3 regions of the Paraburkholderia sp. MM6662-R1 genome follow, and region 1 is predicted to be linked to each of the others. Evidence: riboswitches for the same ligand, from Rfam matches in the RefSeq annotation. Region 1 holds a riboswitch; each other region holds the start of a gene.
The links. A riboswitch is a leader RNA that binds a small molecule or an ion and turns the genes downstream of it on or off. The one in region 1 is predicted to bind cobalamin.
Positions count from the first base shown of each region.

Region 2: another riboswitch for cobalamin. It lies ahead of OKW39_RS36845 (CbtB domain-containing protein); the one in region 1 lies ahead of cobW (cobalamin biosynthesis protein CobW).
Region 3: another riboswitch for cobalamin. It lies ahead of OKW39_RS07745 (TonB-dependent receptor domain-containing protein); the one in region 1 lies ahead of cobW (cobalamin biosynthesis protein CobW).

Region 1 covers NZ_JBNDLV010000004.1:2,647,801-2,654,288, forward strand. The annotation lists gene OKW39_RS42080 (RNA-guided endonuclease InsQ/TnpB family protein) at 1-970, opposite strand, end outside; gene OKW39_RS42085 (hypothetical protein) at 964-1,281, opposite strand; cobalamin riboswitch at 1,934-2,210, shown strand; gene cobW (cobalamin biosynthesis protein CobW) at 2,413-3,504, shown strand; gene cobN (cobaltochelatase subunit CobN) at 3,519-6,488, shown strand, end outside.
Region 2 covers NZ_JBNDLV010000004.1:1,500,735-1,507,222, forward strand. The annotation lists gene OKW39_RS36820 (MarR family winged helix-turn-helix transcriptional regulator) at 1-438, opposite strand, end outside; gene OKW39_RS36825 (ATP-binding protein) at 645-2,303, opposite strand; gene OKW39_RS36830 (ATPase domain-containing protein) at 2,307-3,824, opposite strand; gene OKW39_RS36835 (hypothetical protein) at 4,022-4,462, shown strand; gene OKW39_RS36840 (histidine phosphatase family protein) at 4,476-5,096, opposite strand; cobalamin riboswitch at 5,184-5,329, shown strand; gene OKW39_RS36845 (CbtB domain-containing protein) at 5,370-5,591, shown strand; gene OKW39_RS36850 (CbtA family protein) at 5,603-6,343, shown strand.
Region 3 covers NZ_JBNDLV010000001.1:1,641,319-1,647,806, forward strand. The annotation lists gene OKW39_RS07745 (TonB-dependent receptor domain-containing protein) at 1-1,247, opposite strand, end outside; cobalamin riboswitch at 1,338-1,602, opposite strand; gene OKW39_RS07750 (ATPase) at 1,823-2,182, shown strand; gene OKW39_RS07755 (cell division protein ZapA) at 2,179-2,493, shown strand; RNA gene ssrS (6S RNA) at 2,560-2,741, shown strand; gene OKW39_RS07765 (EVE domain-containing protein) at 2,883-3,341, shown strand; gene OKW39_RS07770 (SIMPL domain-containing protein) at 3,585-4,310, shown strand; gene lgt (prolipoprotein diacylglyceryl transferase) at 4,405-5,310, opposite strand; gene OKW39_RS07780 (LysR family transcriptional regulator) at 5,371-6,357, opposite strand.

The DNA of each region.
Region 1 (6,488 bases):
AGCACAACTTGCTGCTCGGAAAGAACCGATCGGCTACAACGATCAGGCCACCGCGCATGTCGGCTTTGTACGCCAGTTGCCGCCTGAACTCGAAGAAACTCATGTCGGCGATGTTACGCGCCAGATGCCGGTTCTGCATCATGCCCCGCACATTCAGGTCTTCCACGCCGATCGTGTGAAACCGGCGCGTGAGATTCGTCGTGAGCTTGTGCATGGCATCGGAACGGATACAGGCGATACGCGCATGCAGCTTCGCGAGTCTCGCCTTCGCTTTGCGGCGGTTTGCGGATCCCTTTTGCTTGCGCGACAGGCTGCGCGAAAGTCTGCGGAGACGGCCCAGCAGTGCCGTGTGGGCCTTCGGGCCCAACACTTTTTCCCCCGTCGAAATCGCCGCGAGAGCCGCCACGCCCAGATCGACACCGCCCACGCCTTGGTTCTCGGCTTGGGGCAAGTGCGAACTGTCGGGAGTGTCGACGGTGATGCTGGCAAACCAGCGATCGGCCACGCGGGAGATCGTGGCCGACATGATCTTGCCGGGAAAGCGCAACGACTCGCGCATGCGCACCCAGCCAAGCCCGGGAATGCGAATGCGTGAACCGTCGACACGGAACTGGTCGTTGGTGAGGGAGAATCGGTCGTGCACGCCTTTCCTGCGGAACTTCGGGTAGCGTGCGCGGCCCGCGAAAAAGTTATGGAAGGCCTGCCCTAGCTGGATGATTGCCATCTGCGGCGCGTTCTTGGTGACCTCCAGCATCCACGGAAACCGTTGGCGTTTGAGTGCGTTCAGTTGTCGCCGAAGCGCCATCTGCGACGGCCTCGACAATGCGTTGTCGGACTTCCATGCTTCGTACTGTCGCTGCCACTCCGCCAGCGCCCAGTTGTAGGCGAAGCGCGCCGTGCCTGCCGCGCGGGCAAAGTATGTGGCTTGTACGTTGTTCGGGTCGAGCGCGATGCGGTGGGCGATCAGCATGACTGGGCATTCTCCAAGGCATGCCGTACTCCGCAGAGCAGGTTCCAGTTCTTGCGCGCGCGACTGCTCTGCAGGGGACCGTTGTACAACCTGGTGATTTCGGGCACGTCCCTCCTGAGGTCTTCTTCGAAGGTCGTCTCCTCGCCTTGGTTGAGAGTCACAACTTCGACGTTCTTCGCCGCGCAGGTAACGGACGTCAGTTCCGCGCCGAAGCGCAGCAACCGGTCCTTGTCCAAGATAACTGGCCGCCTAACCCGCCAGTCGATGACCGTGTCGGGCAAACGCCTGATTTTCTTTTCGAGAGAGTTCATGCCTGAGCCGAGATCTGCGACGAACTGGAACGTCCCGTCCCGCCTTGCCCGCGCACAGTAGAGTTCGAGCACCGGCTGGCTTGCATATGCGGGCCTAGGCGAGGTGCGGCCGCAGACGCGCCAGATTGTATCGCCGTCGCCCCATGGCGTGCGTTTCTCCGGAATGAGATGGCTTCGCGTTCCCAAAGCCGCAGCGTCTGAGTCGCAACGCCCAAAGACTCCGCGGCTTGGATGATGTTTACCATCGTTCGTGACATGCGGAAATAGTGCATGAACGAACAAAGATGCGCAACTGGTGCATCAACAGTCATACCTAGCGGATTCCAGTGGCCGGCGGACCCCACACGCCGCATGCCGCACCGCCTCCGTGTCTGGCCGCTATCCGGGCTGGCGGCCTAACGCGCTTCGCCTTCCCGTCGCTGCTTTGCGGATTCGCGGAAAAGTGGCATCAAAAAACGCATGCGCGGCACGGCGGAATCGAAGACAGAATCGCGCGCCACAGGTCGCTTACCGTTGCGGGGACAGCACAGGTTGAACGCGCCACGCGGGCATCAAACGCGCGCATACGATAGCACATGGCGCCTTGCCGGATAAGCCTTGGCGGCGCTTTCCGGCAAGGCGCGTTCCTTGACTGCGCAAGGCCGCGGGCCTACACTCGCACGCACTTTGGGTGCTCGCGTGCGCGTTCGTGCGCATGCAGTTAAACGGGAAACAGGGAGCCATCTGCTCTGGAGCGGCTAACCTGTGCTGTCCCCGCAACGGTAAGCGAACAGCGGTTCCGGCTTGATAGCTGGACGCCGCGGTGCCGGCTTCGATGTCCGCGCGCAAGCTCGCGTGGACATTTCACCACTGGACGAGAAGCCACTCGGCCGGGAAGGGGAAGCGGCGCTTTCGCCAGCCCGGATACCGGCCCAAATAAGCAGAACGACCGCCGCGGGGATGCGGCGGCGCGTTCATGACCTCAGTTCCGCTTTCTGTATTTCCGTTGTCGCGGCAATGCCGTCGTTCGTCCCCGTGTCTGGTGATCGCTGGTACTGCTGCGCGTGCTTCATTCGCTCCATTCGCCAGCCGACGCGGACCCACGCGCGGACTTTCCGGCATACCGATCAACGCCAAGGGATGGACCTCACGATGCAAACTCAATTGCGCAAGATCCCCGTCACGATCGTCACGGGCTTTCTCGGCAGCGGCAAAACCACGCTGCTGCGGCACATTCTTCAGCATGCGGGCGGCAAGCGCATCGCGGTGATCGTCAACGAGTTCGGCGAGCTCGGCATCGACGGCGAAATCCTCAGGGGCTGCGGCATCGGTTGCGATGAAAACGGCGTCGAGACTGAAGGACAATTGTATGAACTCGCGAACGGTTGTTTGTGCTGCACCGTGCAGGAAGAATTTTTCCCGGTGATGGAAAAGCTCGCGGAGCGCCGCGATGAACTCGATCACGTGCTGATCGAAACGTCGGGGCTCGCCTTGCCGAAGCCGCTTGTGCAGGCGTTCAACTGGCCGCAGATCCGCAACGGCTTCACGGTCGACGCGGTGGTGACGGTGGTGGACGGCCCGGCCGCCGCGAGCGGCCAGTTCGCCGATAACCCGCTCGCCGTCGATGCGCAGCGCAAGGCCGATCCGAATCTCGATCACGAGTCGCCGCTGCATGAACTGTTCGAAGACCAGTTGTCGGCGGCCGACCTGGTGATTCTGAACAAGACCGATCTGATCGACGACGCGCGGCAGCACGAGGTCGAAGCCGCGATCCGCGCGGAGATTCCGCCGCAGGTGAAGATCGTGCGCGCTCAGCAGGGGCGGCTAGACCTGCATACGCTGCTGGGCCTCGAAGCGGCGTCGGAAGAGACGATCCACCTGCGTCATGACCACCACGGTTCCACCGACGACCCCGATCATCACCACGATGAATTCGATTCGGTCGTCGTGCAGGCATCGGTACCGTCGCGCGACGCGGCGCTCGCCGCCTTGCAGGCGCTCGTCGAAACCCACACGATTTACCGTGTCAAAGGCTTCGCGGCACTGCAGGGCGCGGCGATGCGTCTCGTGATCCAGGGCGTGGGCCGGCGCTTCGACAGCTACTTCGACCGGCGCTGGCAAGCGGGTGAAAATGGCGACGGCGCGTTGAGCCGCTTCGTGCTGATCGGCGCAGACCTCGACCAGCACGCGCTGCAACAGGCGTTCGACGCGGCGCTCGGCGCGACGTCGAACGCGACGGCATAAACGGGCGCACCAGCATGCATCTGCTGCGCACGACGCCGGGCGGCTTCGTCGACGATACGCAGGGCGTGATCCGCATCGATCAGCAGCCCGCCGAGATCGTCGTGCTCAGTTCCGCCGACACCACGCTGTCGCTGCTCGCGAGCGTGGTGCCGCGTCTCGGCGACGGCTTTCCGAGCGTGCGGCTCGCGAACGTCACGTATCTGCGTCAGCCTGCTTCGGTCGATTTCTATCTGGACGACGTGTTGCAGCATGCGCGCGTGGTCGTCGTCGATCATCTCGGCGGCGAAACGTATTGGCCGTACGGCATCGAGCAGGTGGTCGCGCTCGCGCAGCGCAAACAGCAAACACTCGCGATGTTTTCCGGCGATCTGCAGGAAGACCCGAACCTGCTCGCGCGCAGCACCGCGAGCGCCGAGCTGTGTCAGCAGCTGTGGCGCTATCTGCGCGAGGGCGGTCCGCAGAACGCCGAGGCGTTTTTGCGCTGCGTCGCGTATCGCGCGCTCGACTGGGGGCGCGAACCCGATCCGCCGCGCGCGTTGCCGGCCGCGTCGCTGTATCACCCTGAGCGCGATACCCCCATCGTCGCCGACTGGCAGGCGCGTTGGCGGCAAGACGCGCCGGTCGTCGCGATTCTGTTCTACAAGGCGCATCTGCAGGCCGCCAATACCGCGGTGTTCGATGCGCTGATCGACGCGCTCGAAGCGCAAGGGCTCAATCCGCTGCCGCTCGCGATCACGTCGCTGAAGGATGCGCTGAGCCGCGATGTCGTGCAGTCGCTGTGCGCGCAACATGGTGTCGCGCTCGTGCTGAACACGACCGCGTTCGCCGCTTCCGCGATCGACGACCCGGAGCCGCTCGCGCTCGCCGGCGACGCGCCGGTGTTTCAGGTGATCCTGAGCGGCGGCAATCGCGAAGACTGGCTGAAGGACAACCACGGCCTCAATTCGCGCGACATCGCGATGCATATCGCGCTGCCCGAAGTGGACGGGCGCATCATCACGCGCGCGATCAGCTTCAAGGGGCTCGCGTATCGCTGTTCGCATACGCAGGTCGACGTGGTCCGCTATCAGCCCGACCTCGAACGGGTGCGCTTTCTCGCCGAGCTGAGCCGGCGCTGGTGCCGTTTGCGTTCGCTCGATAACGCCGACAAGAAAGTCGCGTTGATTCTCGCCAACTATCCGATGAGCGAAGGGCGCATCGGCAATGGCGTCGGGCTCGATACGCCGGCGTCGGTGGTCGGCATTCTGTCGATGCTGCGCGATGAAGGTTATCGTGTCGGCGAACTACCCGGAAACGGCGACGCGTTGTTGAACAGGCTGACCGAAGGCGTGACCAACGATCCGGTCGTACGCGATCTGCGTCCGGCCCTGCAAAGCCTCGCACTCGACGACTATCTCGCGCATTTCAACGCGTTGCCGGCGAGCGCGCGCGACGCGTTGAACGCTCGCTGGGGCATGCCCGAGCAGGACCCCACGCTACGGCGCGGCCGCTTCATGATCGCCGGCTGGCGCTGCGGCCTGGTGTTCGTCGGCATTCAGCCTGCGCGTTCGCGCGAGCACGGCGACTACGCGAGCTATCACGATGCGGAGCTCGTACCGCCGCACGCATACCTCGCGTTCTATTTCTGGCTGCGCCATCAGTTCGGCATCGACGCGGTCGTGCACGTCGGCAAGCACGGCAACCTGGAATGGCTGCCGGGCAAAAGCGTCGCCTTGAGCGACGCGTGCTGGCCCGATCTGATTCTCGGACCGATGCCGCATCTGTATCCGTTCATCGTCAATGATCCCGGCGAGGGCAGCCAGGCGAAGCGGCGCGCGCAGGCGGTGATCATCGATCATCTGATGCCACCGCTTACACGCGCCGAAAACTATGGGCCGCTGCAGGACCTCGAACGCCAGGTCGACGAATACTACGAAGCATTGATGGTCGATTCGCGTCGCGCGAAGCTCTTGCGTCGCACGATTCTGACGACGATCGTCGAGCATCGGCTGCACGAAGAGCTGAGTCTCGCGGCGCCGAACCGACAGGACGATGAAGACGCGCTGCTCACACGCGTCGATGCGTGGCTGTGCGAGCTGAAGGAAGCGCAGATTCGCGATGGCCTGCATACGTTCGGGCAGTCGCCGCGCGGCGTGCAGCGGCGCGACACGCTGCTCGCGCTCGGGCGCTTTCCGGTCGGCGATGGGCGGGCCGGCAAGGCGGGGCTCGTCGACGCGCTGGCGCGCGATCTGCGCATCGATCATCGGTTCGACCCGTTGACGGTGGATTGGGCCGCCGCATGGGACGGTCCGCGACCCGAGGTATTGCAGCGGGTCAGCGATGCGCCGTGGCGACATTATGGCGATACGCGTGAGCGGTTGGAATTGCTCGCGGGCGAGCTGTTGCGCGGTGTCTGCGATGTCGATTGCGATGATGCGGATCGTTCGCAGGCCGTCCCCGTAGCCGACGAAAGTCTGCCGCAAGCGGCACAGGTGATCGCACGCCTGCGCGACGACGTGCTGCCGCGTCTCGACGCCTGCGGCCCGCAGGAAATGACGCAACTGAAGCGCGGCCTCGAAGGACGTTTCGTGCCGCCAGGTCCGAGCGGTTCGCCGTCGCGCGGTCGGCCCGACGTGCTGCCCACCGGCCGCAACTTCTATTCGGTCGACACGCGCGCGGTGCCGACGCAAGCCGCGTGGGCACTCGGCCTGAAATCGGCGCAGCAACTGATCGAGCGGCATCTGCAGGAGCACGGCGATTATCCCAGCGCGATCGGCCTGTCGGTCTGGGGCACCGCGACGATGCGCACCGGCGGCGACGATATCGCGCAGGCGCTCGCGCTGCTCGGCGTGCGGCCGAAATGGGCGCCGGGCAGCCACCGTGTGACGGACTTCGAGATCATGCCGATCGACGCGTTCGATCGGCCGCGTATCGACGTCACGTTGCGCGTATCCGGTTTCTTTCGCGATGCGTTCGCGAACGTGATGCATCTGTTCGATGCGGCC
Region 2 (6,488 bases), 1.1 Mb from region 1:
GCGTCCGGCGGCATCGGCCGTGAATGCGCCGAGCACGCGCAGGGCGGCTTCGAGATCGTCGCGCGATACGCCTTTGAGCGCCTGCGCGCGCAACGTGACCAGCTCCTCTTCCATCTTCGCGGTGATGGCGCGGCCTTCGTCGGTCAGTACGACGGTCTTCGCGCGGCGGTCTTCGGGATCTTCGTCGCGGCGCATCAGGCCGGCCGCGCACAACTGGTCGAGCAGCCGCACGAGGGACGGCCCCTCGATGCCGATGTGATCGGCGAGCGTGACCTGACGCACCGCCGAGCCGAGCCGGCTCGCGGTCAGAAGCGGCGTCGCGCACGCTTCGGATACGTTGAAGGCCGCGAGCACACCGTGACTCGTGCGCCGCCACTTTCTGGCGGCGACGACCAGCGTGCTGCTGACGGTGCGGCGCAGGGCATCGAGATTCGACATGGCCGGTATTGTATTTCCAAAATATTCGTTAGCAAACTATTGAATTGGAAATCGTGACCGAACCGGAGGAGCGTGCGGCGCGAATGCGACAGCGGCATTAAATCGGTGGCCAGGAGGTGGGCTTACAGAATCGTTGGGTGTGCGGTGCGCCGCGATTCAATGGGCATTTTGATGCAAGTGGTCTACTTGATTCACTCGAGCTTGATTCACGCGAGCAGCCCGATCCGCACCGTGCGCGCCAGCTCGTCGAGCTGAAACGGCTTGCGCAGGATCGTGCAATGCTTGACTGCGAGATCGGCAATGTCGACGTCCGCATAACCGGTCGCCAGGACCACCGGTAGATCGGCACGAAGCTTGCGCGCCGCGGCGATCACGTCGATGCCGTTCATGCCCGGCATCGCGAAGTCGACCATCAGCAGATCGGGATGATCGTCGACGAGGCGGTCAAGGCCGGCCTGGCCGTCGGCGGCCTCGGTCACCGTGTAGCCGAGCATGCGCAACGATTCAACGAGCATCGCGCGCACTTCGCTGTCGTCCTCGACCACGAGCACGCGCTTGTCGCCGACCGCGTTCGCTTCCGCATCGGACTCCGCTTCGCTGTGCGCGGCCACTCGCTCGCGCATCGGCAGCCAGATCTGCACCGTGGTGCCGGTACCTTCTTCGCTGAAGATGCGCGCGGCGCCGCCCGCCTGCCTCGCGATGCCATACACCTGGCTCAGGCCTAGCCCCGTGCCCTTGCCGATCGGCTTGGTCGTGAAGAACGGATCGAACACGCGCGACACGACGTCTGGCGGAATGCCCTCACCCGTGTCGGCGACTTCGATCACGACGTAGCGGCCATGCTTCAGCGTCTGGTCGGGCGCGTCGCGCAGGGTCACGTGGATGTCGAGGCGCCCGCCGGCCGGCATCGCGTCGCGCGCGTTGATCGCGAGATTGAGCACCGCGAGCTCGAGCTGATTTGCGTCGGCCTGGGTCCACATTTCGGTGCGCTCGAAGTCGTTGTCATAGCGGATGCTCGAGCCGAGCGACACAGCGATGATGTCGCGCATGCCCTGCAGCAGCGCGACCACGTCGATCGCTTTCAGATTCGGGTTGCTGTTGCGCGAGAAAGTCAGCAACTGGCCGGTCAGTTTCGCGCCGCGCTCGGTCGCGCGCTTGACGGTGGCCGCCATGCCGCGCAGGCGTTCGTCGCCGCTCACGCGCGCGATCAGTTCCGCGTTGACCATGATCACGTTCAGCAGATTGTTGAAGTCGTGCGCGATGCCGCCGGTCAGCTGACCGAGCGCCTCCATCTTCTGCGATTGCACGAGCACGGCCTGAACCTTCGCGCGTTCGTGGATCTCGGCCATCAGCCGGTCGTTGGCTGACGCAAGTTCGTGCGTGCGCGCGGCGATGCGGCTTTCCAGCGAATCGTTCAGCTGCTCCAGCGCGTCCTGTGCCTCGATGCGCTCGGCAAGCAGCCTTCGCGATTCATATTGCCGTCCGCGGGCCCGCAACGACGACACGACCGCGCGCCGCAACGTTTCCGAATTGAGCGGACGTTCGAGCACCACTACGTTGCCGAGCCGTTCGAGCACTTCGAGCCCGCGCGCGGATCGATGGCCGATGCTGCGGGCGGCGAGCAGGATGAACGGGAAGTCGGACCATGCGGGCTGCCGTTCGAGCCACGCATACAGGCTCGAGCCGTGGCCGTTCGCGAGCGCTTCCTCGGTGAGCAGCGCGGTGCCCGCGCCGACGTCGAGCTCGGTGGTGAGCGCGTCGGCGTCGTCGCAGGTCACGCAGGCGCGTGCCTCATTGTGCAGAACGGCGGTGATCACTTCGGCGTCGCGGCCGAACGGTGCGAGGATGAGGACACGCTGCTCCATCGCTCACTGTCCTGACATATCGATCAGATGGTTCGTCGCGCCGAGCATCGTGGTGCTGCCGCGATACGAGGGCAGGCCCGACAGCACGCCCTCGAAGTCGCGCAGCGCTTCGCCGACCTCGACGCCTTCGGTGCCGAGGCGGAACTGGCGGATCGTGCGCTCATGATCGTTCGCGCGGCTCTTGACGGCGGTAATTGCCGTCAGCACTTCGCCGTGGTGCTCGAAATAGCGGAACAGCACGACCACGTCGCTCAGATAACTGACGTCGACCTCGGTCTGCACTTCGCCGATGATGCCGTGCTGCCCGAGCACGAGCATCGTGACCACGCCCTGCTGATTCAGATAGCCGAGCAATTCGTGCATGTGCAGCAGCAGGTAGCGCTCGCCGGGCATCGCCTGCAGATAGGCGTTCAGGCTGTCGACCGCGACATAGCGCACGTGCTCGTTTTCGACCGCGTTGCGCACGTCGCTCGACAGCTCGCCCGGCGAGATTTCCGCGGGATCGATCTGGCGCAGCATCAGCAGACCGCTTTCGACGTGCGGCGCGAGATCCATGCCGAGCGTCGCGCAGCGTGTGACCAGCGTGCTGAGCGTTTCGTCGAATACGTAGTACGCGCAACGCTCGCCGCGTTCGAGTGCGGCAAGCAGGCACGACACGACGGTGGTGGTTTTGCCGACCCCCGACGGGCCGATGATCAGCGAATTGGTGCCGGGGACGAGGCCACCGCCGAGCAGCGCGTCGAGGCCGGGCGTGCCGGTGCTCATCGGGCTCGTGCCGAATTCGCTGCGATGCTCGGCGGCGACCAGACGCGGATAGACGCGCAGACCGCCGGTGTTGAGCGTGAAGTCGTGATAGCCCTCGCGGAACTTGATGCCGCGCATCTTCGCGATGCGCAGACGGCGGCGATTGCCGCCGTAATCATGAGCGACGTTTTCGAGGCTGATCACGCCGTGCACGATGCTGTGAAGCTGAATGCCGGAGGTGCTGGCCGACGTGTCGTCGAGCAGCAGCACCGTGCATTCGCGCGTCGAGAAATGGTGCTTGAGCGCGAGAATCTGCCGACGGTAGCGCAATGGGTTCTCCGCCAGCAGACGCAGTTCGGACAGGCTGTCCAGGACGACGCGCGCCGGCTTCAGTTCGTCGACGTGCTCGATTACGTTGCGCACGCTTTCGCCGAGTTCGACTTCGGCCGGGTGCAGCACGGTCTGTTCGTATTGCGGTTCGAGCCCTTCTTCGGGCAGTTGCTCCAGTATCGTGAAACGGCTCAGATCCCAGCCATGGCTCGCGCCGATCGCGAGCAGTTCAGCACGGGTTTCGGACAGCGCGATATAAAGGCCGGTCTGCCCTTCGTGCAGGCCCTTGAGTAAGAATTGCAACGCGAGGGTGGTCTTACCCGTGCCTGGCACACCCTCCACGAGGTACATGCGGTTCGGCGTAAGACCACCGCCGAGAATGTCGTCGATGCCTTCGATGCCCGACGATATGCGGGCGGGGGTAGGGGCGGCGGTAGTGGTCGACATGATGGTTGAATTGACGTCGGCAGTGGCTTTGATCGAAACGGGCGCGATGTCGCGGCCGGTATGGCGCTACGCAATTTGTGTGCCGTCGTGCATTGCCCGCGTGCTCGGGCCTCGCGCGCATGGGCATGAAGCGTGCTATTAAAGGTGGCTCGCTGCGAGTTTTTCTTCAGCAGCACTTTGGAAGCTTCACGCACACCATGAAAACCTGTCGACTTTCGGCTATCGCGCTTACCGCGGCATCGCTCGTTGCGCTGCTGCCGGTCAGTGCATCCGCCGACGATAGCCCCAGACCTTGCGGTGCGCTCAAACGGATCGTGGCCGCGGCGCCGGACGGCTTTGCCTCGCTGACACCCGACGACGGCAAAGGCGTAGCGCAACCTTATGGCGATGACGCGCAATGTTCGGCCGCGCATCGAAGTTTCCAGTGCACGTGGACGCCGCATCAGGCGGCGGGCTCGAACGCGGATGCATTGGAAGCCGTCGCGGCAGACGTCGCGTCGTGCCTGCCCGATGCAACGCACGATCAGAATTCGCCGGGACGTCAGCACTTTTATCTCGGCGCGAAGGATCGACGCACCGAAATCACGCTGACGCCCGAGGGGTCCAACCGGTTGCGGCTTGTGGTGTCGGGCAGGTAAGCGGCGGTGCCGTTCAGGCGGTGGCGGCCGGGCGCCACGACCAGCCGCGTCGCGAGTGGCGTAATTCGACGACCGACAGCGGCGCGATCTCGATGCGACAGAACACGGTTGGCGATGCGCCGAGGGCGTGCACGATTGCCGCTCGCAGTAGAGTCGCGTGGGTGATGGCGACGATGGTTCGACCTTGCGCAGAGGCCGCGAAGCTTGCTTCGTTGACGGCATTGCATGAACGCACGTCTGCCTGCTGCGCGTCGAGCCACTCTCCAACCCGCTGCACGAGTTGACCGAACGATTCGCCGCCGGGCGGCGCGGTGTCGGGCTCGCGTGTCCAGGCGGCGAGTTCGCGGGGCGTTGCGTCGGCAATGGCCGCGAGGCGCTGGCCGCGCCATTTGCCATAGTCGATATCCACCAATGCGTCGGCAGGCGTGGCGCTCAGACCGAGCGCGGCGGCCGTTTCGCGCGCGCTGGCGGCGGGGCTGGTGAACACCGCGCCGTGGGCGGGAAGCGCGAGACGCGGTCGCGCCGCTTCGACTTCGGCGCGACCGCGCGCGTCGAGCGGATCGTCGTCAGGGAAGCGGCCCGCGCGCTGCGCGGCCGTTGCCGCGTGGCTCACCAGTAATAGTCGCGTATCCATTCTTTGCGTTGGCGCCTCATTCGTACTTGCCTGCGTGGTTTCATCGCCTCGCGGCTCGCGGCGCGCGTTGCGAGGTAGCCCTCGCCGTCACGGAAGCCGCAGTTTAGCGCGTAGAATACCGACACTGCGAAGCACGGAAGCCGGTGAGAGCCCGGCGCGGTCGCGCCACTGTAATCGGCATTGCAATCCACAAGAGCCGAAAGCCAGACCCGAGCTTCGCACCATTCCTCTGCAATCGACTTTCGGGGCGCGTCACCCCAGGAGATGTCCATCATGACCGAAGCTGTTCTTGATCGCGCCGCGCAACCGGCGGCCCAGCCCACTCCCATTCCTTTGCGCGAACTGCTGCCGTGGGTCGTGTTCGGCGGCTTGCTGCTGTTGCTCGCGCTTTACTTCGTTGGTGCGGAACAGGGCGCGACGTCGCTCGTGCCCGGCATGTACGTGCATGAGTTCGTGCACGACGGCCGCCATCTGCTCGGCTTTCCCTGCCACTAACGGAGTTCGACATGGTAGGTAAATTGTTGGTGCGCGGGATGCTCGCGGGCATCGTCGCGGGCTTGCTCACGTTCGCGTTCGCGCGAATCGTCGGCGAACCACAGGTCGATCAGGCCATTTCATTCGAAGAAAAAGCGGCCGCCGCGCGCGGCGAGGCGCCCGAGCCCGAAATCGTGAGCCGTCAGACGCAGGCTGGCCTCGGCCTGCTGACTGGCGTGGTCACGTATGGCGCGGCATTTGGCGGCCTGTTCTCGCTGGTGTTTGCGTATGCGTATGGACGCGCGGGGACGTTGAGCGTGCGCGCGCTGTCCGCGTGGCTCGCGCTTGGCGCGTTCATCACGCTCGTGATCGTGCCGAATATCAAGTATCCGGCCAATCCGCCGTCGGTCGGTGATCCGGAGACGATCGGCACGCGCACGGGCCTGTTCTTTCTGATGATCGCGATTTCGCTCGCGACGATGGTGTTTTCGCTGAAGGTGCGGCGTCGCGCGGCGGCGAAGCTGGGTGCGTGGAACGGTTCGATCGTCGCGGGGCTCGTGTTCGTCGTGGTCATCGCGGCCGTGCAACTGTCGATGCCGGTCATCAATGAAGTGCCGGCCGCGTTCCCGGCTGTGCTGCTGTGGAAGTTCCGCGTCGCGGCGATCAGCATGCAGGTGGTCATGTGGACGACGATCGGGCTGCTGTTTGGCGCGATGGTCGAGCGCAGCGCTTTTATGCGTACGAATGCGCGGGTGACGATGAAGTCCGCCTGATGGTGACGGTGACACGCGGCCGCGCAAGCGGCCATTCTCGCGCGCAACGCGCGAGAATGGTTTTGCATCAAGTACTTGGCGCAGTTGTGGAGTGGTTATCCACAGCCTTGCGAACATTTTCTGTGGAAAAGCTGCTTAACGGCTT
Region 3 (6,488 bases), on a different contig from region 1:
AAATCGGAGTACTGGTCGCGTCGCACGTTGGCCTGAATCTGGTTGCGGCCGAAGCGCGCGCTGTAGCCCGCGAAGACCGAATCGACGCGACGGTCGGGCGCGGCGAACGTGTCGGAGTCGAGCGTCTGGTCGAGATGCTCGTAGCCGAGTTGCAGCTTCTGGTTCGCGGCGAGCGCGAAATCGTTCTGCCACGTGTACTGGCGATTGTCGGTATCGAAGCGGCCGTTGTAGATGCCATTGGTGTTCGACACGCTGCGGTCGTCGCCCTCGGCGAGCGTGACGTGGGTGGTCCACCAGTCGGTCAGCTTGCCGTTCGCGAATACCGACACCTGACGCACCTTGCTATAGAGATTGTTCAGATCGGTGGGCTCGCCGTACGCATTGTCGTAGCTGTTGTCGTTGTTCGACTGGAAGTAGCTGACGCCCGCGTCCCACCTGTCGGTGAACTTGTGACGCAGCGACGCGCTGATGCTCTCGTTCAGATTGCCGTTTGCGTTCGGATTCGCGTTCGGCGCCTCGAGCGGATTGAGCGACGAAAAGCCGTCGTCCTTCGTGCGCGCGAGCGAAATATTGAAAGTCGTGCGGCCGTCCTGATCGAGCGCGCCGTTCACGCCGGCTGTTTGCGTCTGCGTGCGATAGCTGCCGTAGCCGACCGAAAAATTGAAACGCGGCGGATGATCGCCGCCGTCTTTCGTGAACACCTGCACGACGCCGCCGATCGCGCCCGAGCCATACAACGCCGACACGTTGCCGTTCACCACTTCGACGTGATCGACCTGATCGAGCGGAATCTGTGCGAGTTGAGCTGAGCCGAGACTCACCGAATCGACGCGCACGCCGTCGATCAGCAGCAGCGATTGCGTCGACGATGCGCCGCGCAGAAAGAGGCTCGTGGTCGAACCGGGGCCACCCGTGCGCGAGATTTGCGCGCCTGGCGCGAGTTGCAACAGGCCGGGCAGATCGGTCGCGGTCGTGTCGGCGATGTCCTGCTGATCGAACTGCGTGGTCTGCGGGATCGCATCGCGCAACGCTTGCGGTCCGCGTTGCGCGGTCACGACGATCGGCGACAGCACGCTGCCCGACGCATCGGCGGAGGTGAGATTGGCCGCGTCGGCAACGTTTGCGGCGCTCGCAGCGGTTGCATCCGTCGCGGACGATGAAGACGCAGGCTCGGCGCTTTGCGCATGCACGACGAGCGGCAGGCTCGCGAACGCGAGCAGCGTTGCGCGGGCGATGGGGGACAGCATGGGATGACATTCCTGTGGATAGCGTGCGCGGCCTGCTTCCCCGCAGGCCGACGCGTCACGAGGCGTCCCCTTGTTCAACGTTTTCGCGGGGGACGTCCCTCTTTTCTGGCCGGTATCCGGGCTACGACACATCGATCCCGCCTTCCCACGCGTGACGCGCAGTGGCACACTCGCACGTTGAACTTCCAACCTTGCGACCAGGACCGACCTGCATGAGCACATCACATGCGGTCGCTTACCGTTGCGGGGGCAGCGCAGGTTCGCGCATCCGGTTTTGGCACCGCGCGCGTCCTGCTTCCCGTTTAACTGCGCGCGCCGAGAAGCGCGCGCGGGCACCAGAGTGCGGGAAGTTTACGAGCGGCCTCGCGGGGCGTCAAGAAAGGTCAACCGGAGCGCAATCGGTTCTGTTGAATGCAGGTTATTGTCCGATGGATTACCGGTTTTTTACCTTATGGTCGACGACACGACACGCAACGAACCTGCACGTAGCGATGCTGTTACGTCTCGAAACGAGACAATTGTCGGAACCTGTAATATTCCGCGCTAAAATGCGATGTCTTTAGAGGACGCAGCACATGCTCACCGAACTCGAATCACTCTCCCAGAACATCGGCAAGCTGATTGCGATCAGCCAGCGCCACAACGAAGCGCGGCTCGCGCTCGAAGAGCAGCTCGCGCAAACGCGTGCCGAAGTGCAAGCCACGCATGCGGAACTCGCGCAATTGCGCGAAGAGCGCGACGCACTGCAGGCGGAACGCGACGCGCTGTCCGCCAAGATCGACGACGCTCAGGTGCGCCTGAATGCCATTCTCGAAAAATTGCCGCGCGCACGCGCGAGCAGCGAACCGGATAACCAGCTCGATCTGCTCGAGTCCGCCCAGCCCGGACACGAGGAAGCGGAAAGCGACGTGAGCCGACACGGAGAAAGCGCATGACCACCAAGCAGATCGAAGTATCGATTCTCGAAGTACCCTATCGTCTCGCCTGCTCGCCGGAAACGGAAGGCGCGCTGCTCGAGGCGGTCGCGCGCGTCGACGCCGAGATGAAGAAAATCCGCAGCGGCAGCAACGTGCGCGGCACCGATCGCATCGCGGTGATGGCTGCGCTGTCGCTGGCATCGGAACTGCTTAAGCTGCAAAGCAGCGTGCGACACGGAGAAGCATTTCCCGCTGAAGAAATCCGGCGTACAATGCAGCAAATGAACGAACAGCTAGGTACTGTGATCGAGCAGTACAGCTTGCAGTAAGCAGTAGTGGGCCGGTTTCGAATCGGTCACGTGTTGAACGGTTTGGGTTGTAGCTTCATCGGTTTAGCTTCCCTGCCTGGTTCGCCAAGGTCATACATTCCTTGAACCAATGCCATGTGCACGGTTGCGGAAATTTGTAGCACGGGTGTGCGCGTCACTCAGTCTGATGTACCCGAAGTGTTGCTAACTGCGACCAATTCTGAACCCTCGGTTCAGGATGCCGGCCTAGCGGCTAAGGCGGGGACCTTATCTGGAACGGCATCGGACTTCGGTTCGATGCCGTTTTTCTTTGGTCGTCGTTTTTTCGTTTGAGCGCCTTTTTCAGGGGCTTTTCCGTACGCGCCTGCTGTTGTTGCGCTTCGTTCAATCTCACACGCTCACTCCGATTCATGCGCTACTGGCTGATGAAGTCCGAACCGGACGAAGCAAGCATCGACGACCTCGCCAACGCACCACATCGCACCTTGCCGTGGACCGGCGTACGCAACTATCAGGCGCGCAACTTCATGCGCGACGTGATGCAGGTCGGCGACGGCGTGCTCTTCTATCATTCGAGCTGTCCGGAGCCCGGCATCGCGGGCATCGCGGAGGTCTCGTCGACCGCGTATCCGGACCCTACGCAGTTCGATAAAAAGAGTCCGTACTACGACGCGAAATCGTCGCCGGAAACGCCGCGCTGGATGCTCGTCGACGTCGTGTTCAAGAAGAAAATCGGGCTGATTCCGCTTGCCGCGCTGCGCGAGCATGCCGAATTGCAGGACATGCGCGTGCTCGCCAAAGGCAATCGCCTGTCGATCACGCCGGTGACCGAAGCCGAATGGCGCTTCATCACTAAACAGCTGGTTTAAGGGCGAACGCGCGACGCGGCACCTGTCGTGATCGCATCCAGGTCATCGTTTCCGATGTGGCGGCGAAGCACTAATTGGGGAACCAAGCGTCGGTAAAACGCGCCTAATCGGTCGACGAAAGCGTGAACTCGAACCGGCCGCTCGACGGCAAGCCGATGCATTCACCAGCGCATCCGTCAAACCGCGCGCCACTACCCGGCGCTCGCGTCGAACGTGCACAACCTGTTCAAAAGGATTCCAGTCATGACGACAAAAACCGCACGGTCCCTCGCACTTGCGCTCGCCTTGGGCGCGCCTGTGGCACTCGCACTGAACCCTGCGACCGCTCGAGCGCAGACCATGATGCCGCAGCCCTCGGGCGTGCTGTCGCTGAATGCGCAGGCGAGCGCGGAAGTCCCCCAGGACGAAGTCGAAATCACGCTGTTTTACGAGCAGGAAGCGAGCGAGCCGTCGTCGCTGACGTCGACGCTGAACGAACGCGCCGACGCGGCATTGCAGAAAGCGCGCGGCGTCAGCGGCGTGACCGCGCGCTCGGGCGCGTTCTCGATCTTCCCGTCGACGGACCGCGACGGACGCATCACGACGTGGCGCGGCCGCACGGAAGTCGTGCTCGAATCGCGCGACTTTGCCGCGGCATCGAAGCTCGCCGGACAGATGGCATCGATCATGCAGGTTGGCAACGTGCGTTTCTCGCTGTCGCCGCAAGCGCAGCGCGCGGCCGAACAGCGGCTCAGCGGCGAGGCGATCAAATCGTTTCGCGAGCAGGCCGCGGCGTCCTCGCAGGCGTTCGGCTTTAGCGGCTATTCGATCCGCGAGGTCAACGTGAATCACAGCGGCGTGATGCCGCGTCCGATGATGATGATGAGCGCACGCGCGATGGGCGCCGACGCGAAGAGCGCGCCGCTGTCGCTCGAAGGCGGCACGTCGACGGTGACGGTCAACGTGTCGGGGTCGGTGCAGATGAAGTGACGCGCAAGCGCAAGCCCAAACAGAAAACGCCACGGCATCCATCGATGCCGTGGCGTTTTTTCATGCAACACTCGCTACGCTAGCCGAGCGCCGCTCAGTTCGCGCCAACCGCCTGCGCCTGCTCGCGACGCCCACGGCGATACGCCCACACCATCAGGCCGATGCCCGCGAGAATCATGGGCAGCGACAGCCATTGACCCATCGACAGCCCCATCGCGAGCAGGCCGAGGAAATCGTCCGGCTCGCGCGCGAATTCGACCGTGAAGCGCGCCAGGCCGTAGCCGATCAGGAACATCGCGGAAATCGCGCCGAGCGGCTTCGGTTTGCGCGAGAAAAAGATCAGCACGAAGAACAGCGCCACGCCTTCGAGCGCGATCTCGTACAGTTCCGACGGATGTCGCGGCAGCATGTGATATTGCGCGAACACTTCGTTCAGATGCCATTGCGCGGCCAGTTGCGGATGCGCGGCGAGCCATGTGGCGTCGTCAGGCGCGGCGCCGGGAAACAGCATCGCCCACGGCGCCGACGGATCGGTCACGCGGCCCCACAGCTCGCCGTTGATGAAGTTGCCGAGGCGCCCCGCCGCGAGGCCCGTGGGCACCATCGGCGCGACGAAGTCGGTGACTTGCAGCCACGAGCGCTTGCGCTGATAAGCGAACAGCATCATCGCGATCGTCACGCCGAGAAAGCCGCCGTGAAACGACATGCCGCCTTCCCACACCTTGAAGATGTCGAGCGGATGGGCGAAATAAAAGCTCGCCTTGTAGAACAGCACATAGCCGAGCCGGCCGCCGAGGATCGTACCTAGCACGCCGTAGAACAGCATGTCGTCGATATCCTTCGCGGTCCAGCCTTGCGCGGCGACGTACGGCAGCCGCAGCCGCAACCGGGCAACGACGATCGCCGCGACGAATGCGACGAGGTACATCAAGCCATACCAGCGCACGGCGAGCGGCCCCAGATGGATGGCGACAGGGTCGAAATTGGGGTGAATGAGCATCGTGTAGTTATGGGCAGTTCAGGTTCGAAAGCAGTTTTTACAGGGAATCAGAAGCGGGATCTAGACACGTGACGCGACGCTCGCCGCATGCGCGCGCACGATGTCGATGAAGCCCGCCAGCACCGGGCTGACCTCGTCGGTGCGCCAGACGAGGCCCGTCTCGATCGCGGGCACCGACTCGGACAGCGGCCGGTACACGACGCCCGTGCGCCGCAGGTTACGCAACGATTGCGGCACCAGCGCGACGCCCATGCCGGCCGACACGAGACTCACGATGGTCTGCATCTGGATCGCCTCCTGGCCGATCCGTGGCGCGAGGCCCGCAACGCCGTAGCAATCCATAATGATGTCATAAAAGCCTGGCGCGAGACGCCTTGGGAAGATCACGAGCGGCGCGTCGGCGACATCGCGCAGGCTGACGGGCATGTCGAGCCATTCGGCGGCGGGGTCTTGCGCGGCGCTGCCCTTGCCGTTTGCGTTCACGCTGCCCCGCAAGCCTTGCGCCATCTCCGTCGACATCGCGATCACGAGCGGCTCGCGCGCGATCGGCAGCCACGACAACTGCGCCGCATGCCGCGACGGCAGCGGCGCGATCACCAGACCCGCGTCGATACGCCCGGCCACCAGTTCCTCGACCTGCACGTCGCTGGTCGCCTCGGTCAGTTCGAGCCGCACGCGCGGATGCCGCGCGCCGAAATCGCGCAGCAGCAGCGGCAGTAGGCCGTAATCTGCAGTCGACACGAACGCGAGCGACAGCACGCCCGCCTCGCCGCGCGCGAGGCTCTGCGCGAGCGGCCTGAGCCCTTCCGCGGCCGCGAGCAGCCGCTGCACCTCCGGCAACAGATCGGCGCCGACCGCCGTCAACTCGACCGAGCGCTTGGTACGCGCGAACAGCTCGACGCCGAGCGTCTCCTCGAGCGCGCGGATCGCCTGCGACAGCGGCGGCTGCGTCATCGACAGACGCGCGGCCGCGCGCCCGAAGTGCTTTTCCTCGGCGACGGTGACGAAATAGCGCAACTGGCGCAGGTCGGGGATCGTCGGCAGCATGATTGATATATTTTACGACCTGAACAACCGCGAATAATACACACGACGCGTGTCACGCAAAACCGCCGGTTTGCACGGTCTGGCGGAACTACACTGAACGGATGCGCGCGCGCACGCCGCCGCGCGCTTTC